Regions from separate parts of the Nonomuraea sp. 10N515B genome, predicted to be linked through region 2. Evidence: riboswitches for the same ligand, from Rfam matches in the RefSeq annotation. Region 2 holds a riboswitch; the other holds the start of a gene.
The links. Region 2 has a riboswitch for glycine ahead of gcvP (aminomethyl-transferring glycine dehydrogenase). Riboswitches for the same ligand answer to the same signal wherever they lie in the genome.

Region 1 (7,580 bases), on a different contig from region 2:
CCAGGCCGCCGATCGGGTCGCAGGTCAGGCCCAGGTTGTGTTCGATGCCGATCTCGGCGGCGTTCTCCACCTGCTCGGGCGTGCCGCCCATGACCTCCGTGAGGGCGGCGGAGGCCATCGAGCAGGCCGAGCCGACCTCGCCCTGGCAGCCGACCTCGGCCCCGGAGATCGAGGCGTTCTCTTTGAACAGGACGCCGATGGCGGCGGCGGTGAGGAGGAAGCGGACTACGCCGTCGTCGTCGGCGTGGGGGACGAAGCGGGTGTAGTACGTCAGGACGGCCGGGATGATGCCGGCGGCGCCGTTGGTGGGGGCGGTGACGATGCGGCCGCCGGCGGCGTTTTCTTCGTTGACCGCCAGGGCGAAGAGCGTCACCCAGTCCATGGCCTGGAGCGGGTCCTTCTCGGGCGGCTCGGTCTGCAGGCGGCGGTAGAGCTGGTTGGCGCGGCGCTTGACCTTGAGACCGCCGGGCAGGACGCCTTCTTTGGAGATGCCGCGGCGGACGCAGTCCGACATGACGTTCCACAGGTTGAGGATTCCGGTGCGGATCTCTTCCTCGGTGCGGCCGAAGGCCTTCTCGTTCTCCAGCATGAGGGCGGAGATCGACAGGCCGGTGTTCGAGCAGTGTTTGAGGAGCTCTTCCCCTGTGGTGAAGGGGTAGGGGAGCACGGTGTCGTCGGGCTTGATGCGGTCGGCGCCGGTGGCGTTCTCGTCCACGACGAAGCCGCCGCCGACCGAGAAGTAGACCTTTTCCCGCAGCGTGTCGCCGTCTGCGGTGTAGGCGGTGAAGCGCATGCCGTTCGGGTGTTCGGGGAGGGAGATCTTGCGTTCGAAGATCAGGTCCTCGCCGACGACGAAGGGGACCTCATGGGTGCCGTAGAGCTTGACGGTGCCGGAGGCGCGCATCGCGGCCAGGCGGTCGTCGATGGTGTCCACGTCCACGAGTTCGGGCTTCTCGCCCGACAGGCCCAGCAGGACGGCCTTGTCGCTGCCATGACCCTTGCCGGTGAGGCCGAGTGAGCCGTACAGGATGGCCTGGACGCGCGCCACGCGCGGCAGCAGGCCGTCCTCGTGCAGCCCCCGGGCGAACTTGTGCGCGGCCGCCATCGGGCCGCCCGTGTGCGAGCTGGACGGGCCGATACCGATCTTGAAGAGGTCGAAGACGCTGATCGCCATTGATGGGCGCCTTTCATGCAAGGCCGGGGCCCGCGGAACGGGCCCCGGCGAAATGGGTCAGGACTCGCCTGAGGTGAGCGCCTTGTACTCCTCGGCGGACAGCAGGTCCTCCGCGTCGCCTTCCATGCGGACGCGGAACATCCAGCCCTCGCCGTACGGGTCGCTGTTGACGACCGACGGGTCGTCCACGACGGCCTGGTTGATCTCGACGATCTCGCCGGCGACGGGCGTGTAGATCTCGCTCACGGACTTGGTCGACTCCACCTCGCCGACGGAGTCGCCGCCCTCTACGGTCGAACCGACCTCAGGGAGCTGCACGTAGACCACGTCACCGAGGGCGTCGGCGGCGAAGGCCGTGATGCCGACGGTCACGGTCAGCCCGTCATCGAGCCCGGCCACCCACTCGTGCTCCTTGGTGTAGCTCAGCTCGTCAGGGATGTTGCTCACTTCTTCCTCCTGTAAAAGGGCAGCTCTACCAGGTCCATAGGTTCTTGGCTGCCCCGGATGTCCACGGCCAGGCCTTCTTCGATGCCGGTGTCCACGTAAGCCATAGCAATGGGCTTGCCCAGAGTCTGGGAAGGCGCACCGCTGGTGACCTCGCCGACGACGGCGCCGTCTTTGGTAACCGGGTAACCGTGGCGCGGCACCCGGCGGCCCCGCGCGACCAGGCCGACGAGGCGGCGCCGCGGCGGGTCGTCCTTGACCGCCTCGAGCGCCGTCCTGCCGACGAAGTCGCCGGGCTTGTCGAATTTCACCACTCTGCCGAGCCCTGCGTCGAACGGGGTGAGCTCGGCGCTGAGTTCGTTGCCGTACAGGGGCATGCCCGCCTCGAGGCGGAGCGTGTCGCGGCTGGACAGGCCTGCGGGCTTGAGCCCGTACGGCTCGCCGGCCGCCATGAGGGCGTGCCACAGCGGCGCGGCATCCTCGTTCGCGACGAAGAGCTCGAAGCCGTCCTCGCCGGTGTAACCGGTGCGGGCGATCAGTGCCTGCCGTCCGTCCACCACGCCCGGCAGGCCCGCGTAGTACTTGAGGCCGCCGAGGTCGGCGTCGGTGAGCGTGGCGAGGATCTCCTGCGCCCGCGGGCCCTGGACGGCGATGAGCGCGTACTGGTCGGAGCGGTCGTCCACGACGGCGTTGTACGCCTTCGCGCGCTCTTTCAGCTCATTTCCGACTTTTTCGTAGTTTGAGGCGTTTGCCACCACCATGAACTCTTCGTCCCCGAGCCGGTAGACGATGAGGTCGTCGAGCACCCCGCCACGCTCGTTCACGATCATGGTGTATCTGGCCCGCCCGGGCTCCAGCGCTGACAGATGCCCGACCAGCGCATAGTCCAGGGCCTGGCCGGCCTGCGGGCCCGTCAGGAAGATCTCGCCCATGTGCGACAGGTCGAACAGCCCCGCCGCCTGCCGGACGGCGTTGTGCTCCGCGGACTCGCTGCCGTACCGGAGGGGCATGAGCCACCCCGCGAAGTCGGTCAGCGTGGCGCCGAGGCTCTCGTGAACGTCTCGTAGCGGTGTCGGTCGGGACATTTATCGCACCTCAGGACAGGATCGGATGCCAGCATCCTCCCCCTCTGTCATCGATGCCTGAGAGCTTCGCCCGGGTTTTGCCGGACTTTCACCTTCGGCGAGGCCCACAGGCCTGCTTTCCAGAGGACACCTCGTCCGTGCGGTCCTTTGCCTTGAGAGGTTCGCGGGGAGGGCTTGCTCCTTCAGGGACCCTGACCGGCTGTCAGGGTGCTCTCCCGCACGGTTTCGTGGGTGATGTCCCGTAAGCCTAGTGCCGTTACGGGGGTCTTGTCGCGTTCGGACGCCCGTGAACCGCTCGGGCGGTGATGACGTTGAAGGGGCATGAACAGGCGAATGGCGGCCCTCGGACTCGCGGCGGCCCTGACCATCACGTCCTGCGGCGCCGAGAGCGCCGCGTCCCCGGCGCCGCCTCCTCGGTACGAAGCCAGCCTGACGGTGCTCGAAGGCCACGGGCACGGGCCTCAGCTGTGCCGGGCGGTGGCCGAGTCCCTCCCGCCTCAGTGCGGTGGCCCCGACGTGGTCGGCTGGGACTGGAGCAAGGTCGAGCACGAGTCGCAGGGTGGCGTGAAATGGGGTTCGTACCGGGTCGTCGGCACCTGGGACGGCGCCCGGCTGACCCTTACGGAGCCGCCCGGCTCGCCCGTGTATGAAGAGCCTCCCACGACCGACTTCACCACCCCGTGCCCCGAGCCGGAGGGCGGCTGGCGGCCCGTCGATCCCGCCAAGGCCACGGAGGCGACCCTGGAGAAGGCGATGAAGCGGGCGGGGACGGCCAAGGAGTTCGCAGGCGCCTGGATCGAGCCCATCGGGCCGAAGCCCGACCCGTCGGAGGAACTCGACGCCTACGCGCGGGGGCAGGTGCTCAACCCCAGGTTCACCGGCGACCTGGCGGGGCGCGAGGCGTGGATCCGCGAGGTCTGGGGCGGCGCGTTGTGCGTCAGCGGCGCGGAGCGTACCGAGGCCGAGTTGCACGCGATCCAGCGGGAGGTCGAGAAGGAGCTGGGCGACGCCCTCATCTCCTCCGCGCCCAGCGTCACCCGCAACCGGGTCGAGGTGGAGACCTGGCTCGCCTCCGACGACCTGCGCCGCACGTTCGACCAGAAGTACGGCGCGGGCGTCGTCGTCCTCGACAGCGTGCTCAAGCCCGTCGGTTAGCGGCAGGCCGCCACGAAGGTTTCGAAGATCGCGCAGTCCTCGGCCGCCTCCGGGTGCCACTGCACGGCCATCGTGAACGACTCCGTGTCCATCTCGACCGCCTCGATCGTGCCGTCCTCGGCGGTCGCGGACACCGTGAGGCCCGGGGCGAGGCAGTCGATGGCCTGGTGGTGGTAGTGCGGGACTGTCACCGGCTCCGTGCCGAGGGCCTTGGCCAGGCGCGTGCCCGGCACGGGCACGACGGGCAGCGGGCCGAAGCGGCCGGGCGCGAGGGAGTGCCCCTCGTGCCCGACCACGTCCGGGAGGTGCTGGTGCAGGGTGCCGCCGAGGGCGACGTTGAGCACCTGGAGGCCGCGGCAGATCCCCAGGTACGGCAGACCGGCCTCGAGAGCGGCATTCAGCACCGCAAACTCGGCCTCATCCCGAAATTTGCGAACATAGCCGACCTTTTCCCCCAGCTCCTGGCTGTAGCGGGCCGGGTCGATGTCGCCCCCGCCCGCCAGGATGAGCCCGTCGAGCCGCCCCACGACAGGCGCGGGATCGCCGGCCGGCGGCAGCACGACCGGCTGCCCGCCGGCGCGGACGACCTGCTCCACGTACATGTACGGCAGCAGCGCGACGGTCATGTCCGCCCACACCGTGAACTTCGCCGGCTCGACGTAACAGGTGATCCCGATGACCGGACGCACGATTTCCTCCTAGAGCGGCGTCACGTAGGCGCCGGAGATGCCGCCGTCCACCAGGAACTCGCTGGCCGTGATGAACGACGCGTCGTCACTGGCCAGGAACGCCACCGCCGCCGCGATCTCCGTCGCCTCGGCGAAGCGCCCCACGGGTACGTGCACCAGCCGCCGCTGCGCCCGCTCCGGGTCCTTGGCGAACAACTCCCGAAGCAACGGCGTGTTGACCGGCCCGGGGCACAGGGCGTTCACCCTGATGCCCTCCCTGGCGAACTGCACGCCCAGCTCCCGCGACATCGCCAGCACGCCGCCCTTGGAGGCGGTGTAGGAGATCTGCGACGTCGCCGACCCCATCACGGCCACGAACGACGCCGTGTTGATGATCGAGCCCTTGCCCTGCCGCCGCATGTACGGGAGGACGTGCTTGCAGCACAGGTAGACGCTGGTCAGGTTGACCTCCTGGACGCGGCGCCAGGCGTCGATGCCGGTCTCCAGGATCGAGTCGTCGTCGGGCGGCGAGATGCCGGCGTTGTTGAAGGCGATGTCGACGCTGCCGTAGGTGTCGTAGGCGGTCTGGAACATCCTGACGACGTCGTCCTCGCTGGTCACGTCGGCCTTGATGAAGAGGCCGCCGACCTCGTTGGCGGCCTTGGCGCCCGCCTCCTCGTCGACGTCCACGCAGACGACCTTGGCGCCCTCCTCGGCGAACCTGCGGGCCGTGGCGAGCCCGATGCCGCTGCCCGCGCCGGTGATGACCGCCACCCGATCCTGCAACCGCTGCACTTGTTTCACTCCCAGGAGATGAAGACGTTCTTGGTCTCGGTGAACGCCGCCAGGGCGTCCGGGCCGAGCTCCCTGCCGAGTCCGGACTGCTTGAAGCCGCCGAAGGGGGTCCAGTAGCGGACCGAGGAGTTGGAGTTCACCGAGAGCGCGCCCGATTCGACCGCCCTGGCCACCCGGAGCGCCCGCCCGACGTCGCGGGTCCAGATGGAGCCGCTCAGCCCGTACGGGGTGTCGTTGGCGATCCTGACGGCGTCGGCCTCGTCCTTGAACGGCGCCACTGAGACCACAGGCCCGAAGATCTCCTCGGTGAACGCCCGGTCGGTGACGTCCGGGGTGAGCACGGTCGCCGGGAACCAGTAGCCCTTGCCCTGCGGGCACGTTCCCTGGAGGTAGGGCTCCTGGACGAAGCCGCGGACGCGTTCCAGGTGCTCGGCGCTGATCAGCGGGCCCATCTCGGTGCTCTCGTCGAGCGGGTCGCCGACCTTGATGGCCTGGACGGCGGGCGCGAGCAGGGCCATGAAGTCGTCGTACACGTCGGCCTGGACGAGCAGCCGGGAACGCGCGCAGCAGTCCTGGCCGGCGTTGTCGAAGACCGCGTAAGGAGCCGCCTTCGCGGCCTTCTCGAGGTCGGCGTCCGCGAAGATGATATTTGCTGATTTGCCGCCCAGCTCTAGCGTCACCCGCTTGACCTGCGTGGCCGCCTTGGCGGCGATCTCCTTGCCCACCTCGGTGGAGCCGGTGAACACGATCTTGGCCACGTCCGGGTGCTCGACCAGCCGGGCCCCCGTGACCTCCCCTGCCCCAGGCAGAACCTGGAGCACCCCCTCGGGGAGGCCCGCCGCCAAGGCCAGCTCCGCCAGCCTCAGCGCCGACAGCGGAGTCCATTCCGCCGGCTTGACGATCACGGTGTTACCGGCCGCCAGCGCGGGGGCCACGCCCCACGACATGATCAGCATGGGGAAGTTCCACGGCACGATGACGCCCACCACGCCCAGGGGCTCCTGGAACGTGATGTCCACACCGCCCGGCACCGGGATCTGCTTGCCGTGGTTGCGTTCGGGGGCGGCGGCGTAGAAGTGCAGGACGTCGCGTACGGCGCCGGCCTCCCAGCGGGCGCTCCCGATCGGGTGCCCGGCGTTGGCCAGCTCCAGCCCTGCCAGCTCCTCGCCGTGCTCGCCCACCAGGTCGGCGAAGCGCCGCAGCAGCCGCGCCCGGTCGCCGGGGGCCACGTCGCGCCAGGCCGGGTACGCCTTCCTGGCACGCTCCACCGCCCGGTCGACCTCGGCCGCGTCGGCCATCTCGACCTCGGCGAGCACGTCCTCGGTCGCCGGATTAACGATCTTCATGCTCACATCCGTTCGAACCCACGGAACATCTCCCAATCCGTCACCGCCGCGTCGAACGCGGCCAGCTCCACCCGCGCGTTGTTCGCGTAGTGCTCGACCACGTCCTCGCCGAACGCCACGCGGGCCAGCTTCGACCCCTCGAACAGGGCGAGCGCGTCGCGCAGCGTGTGCGGCACGGTCTCGGCGCCCGAGGCGTAGGCGTTGCCCTCGAAGGGATCCTCCAGCGGCAGCTCGTTGTCGATCCCGTACAGCCCGGCCGCGATCAGCGCGGACACCGCCAGGTACGGGTTGACGTCGCCGCCCGGCACCCGGTTCTCCACGCGCAGCGACTGGCCGTGGCCGACGAGGCGCAGCGCGCAGGTGCGGTTGTCGACGCCCCACTTGACGGCCGTGGGGGCGAAGCTGCCGGGGACGTAGCGCTTGTAGGAGTTGATGTTGGGGGCGTACAGGAGGGTGAGCTCGCGCAGGCAGGCCTGCTGGCCGGCGATGAAGCGGGCGCCGAGCGGCGACAGCCCGAACGGCCCTTCGCCCGCCATCACCGGGTCGCCGTCCACGGTGCGCAGCGAGATGTGGATGTGGCAGGAATTGCCCTCGCGCTGGTTCGGCTTGGCCATGAAGGTGATCGACTTGCCCTCCTGGGCGGCGATCTCCTTGGCGCCGTTCTTGTAGATGGCGTGGTTGTCACAGGTCTTGAGCGCCTCGTCGTAGCGGAAGGCGATCTCGTGCTGGCCCAGGTTGCACTCGCCCTTGGCGGACTCGACGTACAGGCCGGCGCCCTCCATGCTCAGCCGGATGCGGCGCAGGAGCGGCTCGATGCGGGCGGTGCCGAGGAGGGAGTAGTCGACGTTGTAGAGGTTCGCGGGCGACATGTCGCGATAGGCGCGCTTCCAGGCGTCCTCGTAGCTGTCCTCGT
Region 2 (7,580 bases):
CAGTGCGGGCACGCCAACCCCGAGGATGCCCGTTTCTGTTCCCGTTGTGGGTCACCGCTGACCAGACCCGAGGTCTCCGGGGACACCACGTCGACGATCTCCGTCGCGGGAATCGAGGCATACGAGGCTGAGACAGGTGACATGCTCCTGGCCGAGCGGGCGCTCGTCGAGCAGCTGCCGCCCGGCACGGCGTTGCTCACGGTGACCAGGGGCCCCAATCAGGGGAGTCGTTTCCGGCTCGACAAGGAGCTGACCACGACCGGGCGCCACCCGGAGAGCGACATCTTCCTCGACGACATCACGGTCTCCCGCCGCCACGTCGAGTTCTACCGGCATCGTGGTGGCCAGTTCTCCGTCCGCGACGTCGGCAGCCTCAACGGCACCTACGTCAACAGGGAGCGGATCGAGGAGGTGCCGCTGCACTCCGGCGACGAGGTGCAGATCGGCAAGTTCCGCCTGGTCTTCCTGATGCGGGGCAACGCCGGGGCATGAGCGAGTCAAGCGAGCGACGCATGGACACGGCCCCTGGGCTCATGAGGCCGAAGGTCGCATGAGCGAGCGAGGCGAGCGACCGGTGGACACAGCCCCGCTCGGGCTCGTGAGGCCGAAGGTCTCATGAGCCCGCAGGCGGCACGCTCGCATATGAGCATCGGGGAGGTGCTCGCGCTCCTGCAGGGCGAGTTCCCCGATGTCACGATCTCCAAGATCAGGTTCTTGGAGGGCGAAGGGCTGATCGAGCCCGAGCGCAGCCCCTCCGGCTACCGCAAGTTCACGCATCTGCACGTCGAGCAGCTGCGTTTCATCCTCACCGAGCAGCGCGACCACTACCTGCCGCTGCGGGTGATCAAGGACAGGATGGCCGAGAGCTTCGGCCGCCCCCGCGCGGTGCAGGACAAGCACGAGGTCAAGCTCAGCCGTGCCGAGCTGCTCGAGGCCGCGGAGATCGATGAGGAGACGCTCACCGAGCTGGAGGACTACGGCCTGCTCGCCCCGGTGGCCAGGCGCTACGACGAGGAGGCGCTGAAGGTCGCGCGCACCGTCGGCGCCCTGGCCCGCTTCGGCCTGCACGCCCGGCATCTGCGTGCGGTCAAGGCGGCGGCCGAGCGCGAGTGCGGCCTGGTCGAGCAGACCGTCGCGCCCGTGCTGAAGCGGCGCGCCCCCGGGGCCGCCGGCGAGGCGGAGGAGATCGCCAGGGAGCTTTCGGCCCTCTTGCTCGATCTGCACGCATCTCTGGTGCGCACGGGCGTACGGTCGGTGCTGGGCCGTTGAGAGCGGGGCGAGCAGGGAGCCGACGGCACATTCCAGGCCCGCCGGGTGTTACGTTGAATTGAAGTAGCCAGTCGAGCGAAGAGCTGTGCCGGGTGACCGGTCAGGAATACGGAGCAGCCCGTGTTGCAGATGGAGGTCGTGGGCGTAAGAGTTGAAATGCCCACAAACCAGCCGATCGTCTTGCTCAAGGAGGCACACGGGGAGCGGTTCCTTCCGATATGGATTGGCATGACCGAGGCGACGGCGATCGCCCTGGCCCAAGCGGAGGAGCCACCGCCGCGGCCGCTCACCCATGACCTTTTCCGTGACGTCCTGAGCGCCCTGGGCGTCGGCCTGCGGGCGGTCAACATTGTGGCGCTGCGTGACGGCATCTTCTTCGCCGATCTGGTGTTCTCCAACGGCGTGGAGGTGAGCGCGCGGCCGTCGGACTCGATCGCGCTCGCCTTGCGCACCGGAGCCCGCATCTTCGCCAGCGAGGAGGTGGTCCAGGAGGCCGGCGTGGTCATCCCCGACGACCAAGAGGACGAGGTGGAGAAGTTCAGGGAGTTCCTTGACACAATCACTCCCGAAGACTTCGGCAGGGCGGGGTAGGTATTTCGGTGCATTTACGCTTCACGACGCGCCGAGCCGGATCGTTGACTGAGCATGGTCACGGTCCTACGGTGCAAGTGAAACCCGTGGCCGCCCTTCATGAACCCCCAGATCAGGCCACGGGATGAGAGAAAGCCGGAGGTCCGCGTGGCGGTCAGCAGCGGCGAGGGAAAGACGGCCGGCCAGGAAGATCCGGTACGGCGTGAGGACGCGCGGCAGCGTGCCGGGGAGCAGGGTCTGCTCTTCGACGAGCAGCCGGCGGCGTTGCCGGGCGACATCGGATACCGCGGGCCCACGGCCTGCGCGGCGGCCGGCATCACCTACAGGCAGCTCGACTACTGGGCGCGCACGGGCCTGGTAGAGCCCACGATCAGGGCCGCGCAAGGCTCGGGCTCCCAGCGGCTCTACAGCTTCCGCGACATCCTGGTGCTCAAAGTCGTCAAGCGGCTCCTCGACACCGGAGTGTCGCTGCAGCAGATCCGCACGGCCGTGCAGCATCTGCGCGATCGCGGGGTCGCCGACCTCGCCCAGATCACGCTCATGAGCGACGGCGTCAGCGTCTACGAGTGCACCTCCGCCGACGAGGTGATCGACCTGCTCCAGGGCGGCCAGGGCGTGTTCGGCATCGCGCTCGGCCGGGTCTGGCGCGAGGTCGAGGGATCCCTCGCGGAGCTGCCGGGGGAAAGAGCGGCGGTCGAGGACACCGTCCCGGCCGACCACCCCGCTGACGAGCTCGCCCGGCGCCGCCGCGCCCGACGCATCGGGTGAAATCCCCTTGTAACGCATAGGGGCTGTAATGTAGGACAGCAAGGCTGACGACCCCGTGCGGGAGAGTCTCTGGGGCCCACGGGTCCCGGGGCGCCGAAGGAGCAACCCTCCCCGGAATCTCTCAGGCACCCCGTACCGCTCGGGCGAGGCAACTCTGGAAAGCAGGCGCGCCCGCCAGGCGTGCCTCACCGACGGTGCAAGCCCCTGTTCACGGGGGTGAAGCTCTCAGGTCGCGGTGACGCCGCGCTGACAGAGTGGGGAGATCCGGCACTCGCCCGCGCCCTGGCGCCGGTCTCCATAGCCTCGGGAGGCACTGTCCATGACCGACCTGTCAGCTCCGCCGTTCTCATCCCGGCACATCGGCCCCTCCGCTGCCGAGCAGCAGCGCATGCTCGAGGCCGTCGGCTTCGAGTCCGTGTCCGACCTGGTGGCCGTGGCCGTCCCCGAGGCCATCAGGGCCAAGGACCGGCTCCAGCTGCCCGCCGCCGCGAGCGAGACCGAGGCGATCGCCGAGCTCCGCGCCCTCGCCGACCGCAACCGGGTGCTGACCTCGATGATCGGCCTGGGCTACCACGACACGATCACGCCCGCGGTGATCCGCCGCAACCTGCTGGAGAACCCGGGCTGGTACACCGCGTACACGCCCTACCAGCCGGAGATCTCGCAGGGCCGCCTCGAGGCGCTGCTGAACTTCCAGACGGTCGTCTCCGACCTCACCGGCCTGCCCGTCGCCGGGGCCTCCCTCCTCGACGAGGCCACCGCCGCCGCCGAGGCCATGACGCTGGCCCGGCGCGCCGGCAAGTCCAAGAGCAACGTGTTCGTGGTCGACGCCGACGCGCTGCCGCAGACCAAGCGGGTGCTGGCCACCCGCGCCGAGCCGCTCGGCATCACGCTCGTGGAGCACCCGCTCGACGGCGAGCTGCCCGAGTGCTTCGGCGTGCTCGTCCAGTACCCGGGAGCCTCCGGGCGGCTGCGCGACTTCCGCGCCGTGGCCGCCGCCGCGCACGAGGCCGGCGCGCTCGTCGTGGCCGCCGCCGACCTGCTGGCCCTCACGCTCGTGGCCACGCCGGGCGAGCTCGGCGCCGACATCGCGATCGGCTCCTCGCAGCGTTTCGGGGTGCCGTTCGGGTTCGGCGGGCCGCACGCCGCTTACATGTCGGTACGCGAGGGGCTGCAGCGGCAGATGCCCGGCCGCCTGGTCGGCGTGTCCGTCGACGCCGACGGCGACCCCGCCTACCGGCTGGCCCTGCAGACCCGCGAGCAGCACATCCGCCGCGAGAAGGCCACCAGCAACATCTGCACCGCGCAGGTCCTGCTCGCCGTCATCGCCGGCATGTACGCCGTCTACCACGGCCCCGACGGGCTGCGCCGCATCGCCCACCGGGTCCATCGGCACGCCGTCGCCCTCGCCGACGGGCTGCGCGAGGCCGGCCTGGAGGTCGTGCACCACGAGTTCTTCGACACCGTCCTGGTCCGCGTGCCCGGCCGGGCCGCCGAGGTCGTCGCCGCGGCCGCCGAGCGGGGCGTCAACCTCTGGCAGGCCGGCGCCGACCACGTCTCGGTCGCCTGTGACGAGAAGACCGGCGCCGCCGAGGTGACCACGGTGTGGTCGGCGTTCGGCATGGACGCCTCCGAGGTGGCCTTGGACGCCGACGCGTTGCCCGCCGCGCTGCTGCGCGAGTCGGCGTACCTGACCCACCCGGTCTTCCACGGCCACCACTCCGAGACGGCGATGCTGCGTTACCTGCGCAAGCTGCAGGACAAGGACATCGCGCTGGACCGCTCGATGATCCCGCTCGGCTCCTGCACCATGAAGCTGAACGCCAGCACCGAGATGGAGCCGATCACCTGGCCGGAGTTCGCCGGGATCCACCCGTTCGCGCCGGAGGCCCAGGCCGAGGGCTACACGGAGCTGATCGGCACGCTGGAGCGCTGGCTGGCCGAGGTCACCGGCTACGACGCGGTGTCGATCCAGCCGAACGCCGGCTCGCAGGGCGAGTTCGCCGGGCTGCTGGCCATCCGCGCCTACCACCGCGCGAACGGCGAGAGCGGGCGCGACGTCTGCCTCATCCCGTCCTCCGCGCACGGCACCAACGCCGCCAGCGCCGTCATGGCGGGGATGCGCGTGGTGGTCGTGGCCTGCGACGCCGACGGCAACATCGACCTGGCCGACCTCGACGCCAAGATCGACAAGCACCGGGACGCGCTGGCCGCGATCATGGTGACGTACCCGTCGACGCACGGCGTCTACGAGGAGAGCATCACCGAGGTGTGCGCCAAGGTGCACGGCGCCGGCGGGCAGGTCTACGTCGACGGCGCCAACCTCAACGCGCTGGTCGGTCTGGCCAAGCCGGGCGAGTTCGGGGCCGACGTGTCCCATCTCAACCTGCACAAGACGTTCTGCATCCCGCACGGCGGCGGCGGCCCGGGTGTCGGCCCGGTGGCGGTGCGCGCCCACCTGGCGCGCTACCTGCCCGGCCACCCGCTGCACAACGACACGCCCGTCGGGCCCGTCTCGGCGGCCCCATACGGGTCGGCGGGGATCCTGCCGATCTCGTGGGCGTACATCAGGATGATGGGCTCGGATGGCCTGACCGCGGCGACCGAGCAGGCCATCCTGTCGGCCAACTACCTCGCCCGGCGCCTGGCCCCCCACTACCCGGTGCTGTACACCGGGCGCGGCGGGCTGGTCGCCCACGAGTGCATCATCGACCTGCGGCAGATCACCAAGGAGACCGGCGTCACCGTGGACGACGTGGCCAAGCGGCTCATCGACTACGGCTTCCACGCGCCCACCATGTCGTTCCCGGTGGCCGGGACGCTGATGATCGAGCCGACCGAGAGCGAGGACCTCGACGAGCTCGACCGGTTCGCGGAGGCGATGATCGCCATCCGGGGGGAGATCTCCAAGGTGGCGTCCGGCGACTACGACAAGACCGACAACCCGCTGCGCAACGCGCCGCACACGGCCGAGTCCGTCGTCGCCGACGAGTGGGCGCACCCTTACTCGCGGACCGAGGCCGCCTACCCGGTGCCGTCGCTGCGGGACGGCAAGTACTGGGTGCCGGTGCGGCGCATCGACCAGGCGTACGGGGACCGCAACCTGGTGTGCTCGTGCCCGCCGCTGGAGGCCTACGAGGACTGAGTCGTCCGGCCGGCCCTGAATCGAGGGCCGGCCAGTCCTTCAGCGTCAACTGAGCAGACATGATCGCCAGAAGTGGTTAAGCTTCGTGCGACCGTCGCCAGAAGGAGCTCTCTTGACGTTCTCAGAGCTGGAGACACCGCCCCTCGACGCCGCCCGCCGCCTCGCCGAGGACGGTGATCTCGACGGAGCCGCCGCCATCCTGGGCCGGCTGGCCGCCGACCCTGAAGGACCCGACCAGGCCCAGGCCGCCGTGGGGCTGGCCGTGGTGCTGGAGGAGCGCGGCGACGTCGAGGCCGCCCGCGCCGCGGCCAGGACCGCGCTGGCCACCGGCCATCCTGAATACGCCGCGCAGGCCGCCTGCCATCTCGCGCAGGGCTTCGAGCGGGAGGGGCGGGCCGAGCAGGCCCGGGCCGCCTGGCAGGCCGTGCTGGGCGTCGGCACCGCCGCGTACGTGCCGCTGGCCCATCTCGCGCTGGCCCGGCTGGCCACGAGTCTCGAGGAGGCGGAGGGGGAGCTGCGGGCCGCCATGGCGGCCGGCGACGGCCAGATCGGCGCGCACGCGGCCCGGCAGCTGGCCGATCTGCTGATGGAGCACGACGAGCCCGGGATGGCGGCCGACGTCCTCATGGAGGCGCTGGAGTCGGCTCCCGAGGAGGACGTGCCGGGACTGCGGGTGCAGCTGGGGATCGCGCATCTGGAGCTGGCCTGCGCCGAGTTCGCCGACACCGTGGAGGCAGGCGCCGACCCCCAGACCAGCGCGCTGGCCATCGAGCTGCTGGCCCGCACCCTGCCGCTGCGCGGGCGGGAGGAGGACGCCGAGCGGGTGTGGGCGTACGGGCTGGAGCACGAGGACGAGAGCCTGGCAGCCGAGGTCCGCCTCCGCTACGACCGCGACGCCTGACCGGCCCGGCTCAGCCGCGGCGCATGATGGCCGCGGCGGCGGCCACGTTGATGATGACGATCGCCAGCCAGGTGATCGTCAGTCCCACCAGGCCGGCGTTGCCCGCCGCGATCGCCGTCAGCGGGATGCCGATGCCCATCGAGCCCAGCGCGATCGGGATCATCGCGGCGCCGGGGTTCTTGCCCTGGTGCCGGTGTGGGGCGGCGCCGCGTACGGCCAGCTCGGCCTGCACGCGGGCGGCGATCGTCTCGTCGAGACGTTCCACGAACGACTCGACCAGCGCGGCTTCGTAGTCCGGGCCGAGATCGCGGCGCGCGTCGAGCGTGGCCTGCAGATCATCCCGGAGGGGACGCTTGTCTGGCATAGGAAAATCATGCCCCGTACGCGGCACGCCGTCATCAGCCCTGAGGGGTAGGCCGGAATCGTCCGAAGGTACGGTTCTCCCATGGAGGTCATGACCCCGCGAGGACCCGCGATGGTCGAGGTCGACGAGGTGGCCGAGCCGCGGCTGCTGCTCGTGCTGACCCACGGGGCCGCCGGGGGAGTGGACGCTCCCGACCTGGTGGCCGTGCGTGCCGCCGCGCTCGGGGCCGGGGCCGTCGTGGCGAGGGTGACCCAGGCCTTCAGGGTGGCGGGGGCGCGGGCGCCCGGCTCGCCGGCCCGGCAGGACGAGGCGTGGGAGATCGTCCTGAGCGAGCTGCGTGCGCGGTGGCCGGAGCTGCCGCTGGTGCAAGGCGGGCGGAGCAACGGGGCGCGGGTCGCCTGCCGTACGGCCCAGGCGGTCGGCGCGGCGGCGGTCGTGGCGCTGGCCTTCCCGCTGCATCCGCCCGGCAGGCCTGAGCGGTCCAGGGCCGAGGAGCTACGCGGCGCCGGGGTGGACGTGCTGGTGGTCAACGGAGACCGTGA

Region 1: it holds a riboswitch for glycine, as region 2 does, so the genes downstream of both, gcvT (glycine cleavage system aminomethyltransferase GcvT) here and gcvP (aminomethyl-transferring glycine dehydrogenase) in region 2, are expected to answer to the same signal.

Annotation. Positions count from the first base shown of each region.
Region 1 covers NZ_JBQQBQ010000014.1:231,949-239,528, forward strand. Annotated here, with positions in the region: gene ACTWQA_RS23630 (L-serine ammonia-lyase) at 1-1,174, opposite strand, end outside; gene gcvH (glycine cleavage system protein GcvH) at 1,232-1,621, opposite strand; gene gcvT (glycine cleavage system aminomethyltransferase GcvT) at 1,618-2,703, opposite strand; glycine riboswitch at 2,738-2,833, opposite strand; glycine riboswitch at 2,834-2,931, opposite strand; gene ACTWQA_RS23645 (hypothetical protein) at 3,025-3,858, shown strand; gene ACTWQA_RS23650 (gamma-glutamyl-gamma-aminobutyrate hydrolase family protein) at 3,855-4,547, opposite strand; gene ACTWQA_RS23655 (3-oxoacyl-ACP reductase) at 4,557-5,321, opposite strand; gene ACTWQA_RS23660 (aldehyde dehydrogenase family protein) at 5,327-6,667, opposite strand; gene ACTWQA_RS23665 (glutamine synthetase family protein) at 6,670-7,580, opposite strand, start outside.
Region 2 covers NZ_JBQQBQ010000042.1:11,802-19,381, forward strand. Annotated here, with positions in the region: gene ACTWQA_RS41145 (FHA domain-containing protein) at 1-492, shown strand, start outside; gene ftsR (transcriptional regulator FtsR) at 643-1,269, shown strand; gene ACTWQA_RS41155 (bifunctional nuclease family protein) at 1,390-1,860, shown strand; gene ACTWQA_RS41160 (MerR family transcriptional regulator) at 2,008-2,628, shown strand; glycine riboswitch at 2,677-2,776, shown strand; glycine riboswitch at 2,777-2,891, shown strand; gene gcvP (aminomethyl-transferring glycine dehydrogenase) at 2,948-5,773, shown strand; gene ACTWQA_RS41170 (hypothetical protein) at 5,886-6,674, shown strand; gene ACTWQA_RS41175 (hypothetical protein) at 6,685-7,038, opposite strand; gene ACTWQA_RS41180 (alpha/beta hydrolase family protein) at 7,120-7,580, shown strand, end outside.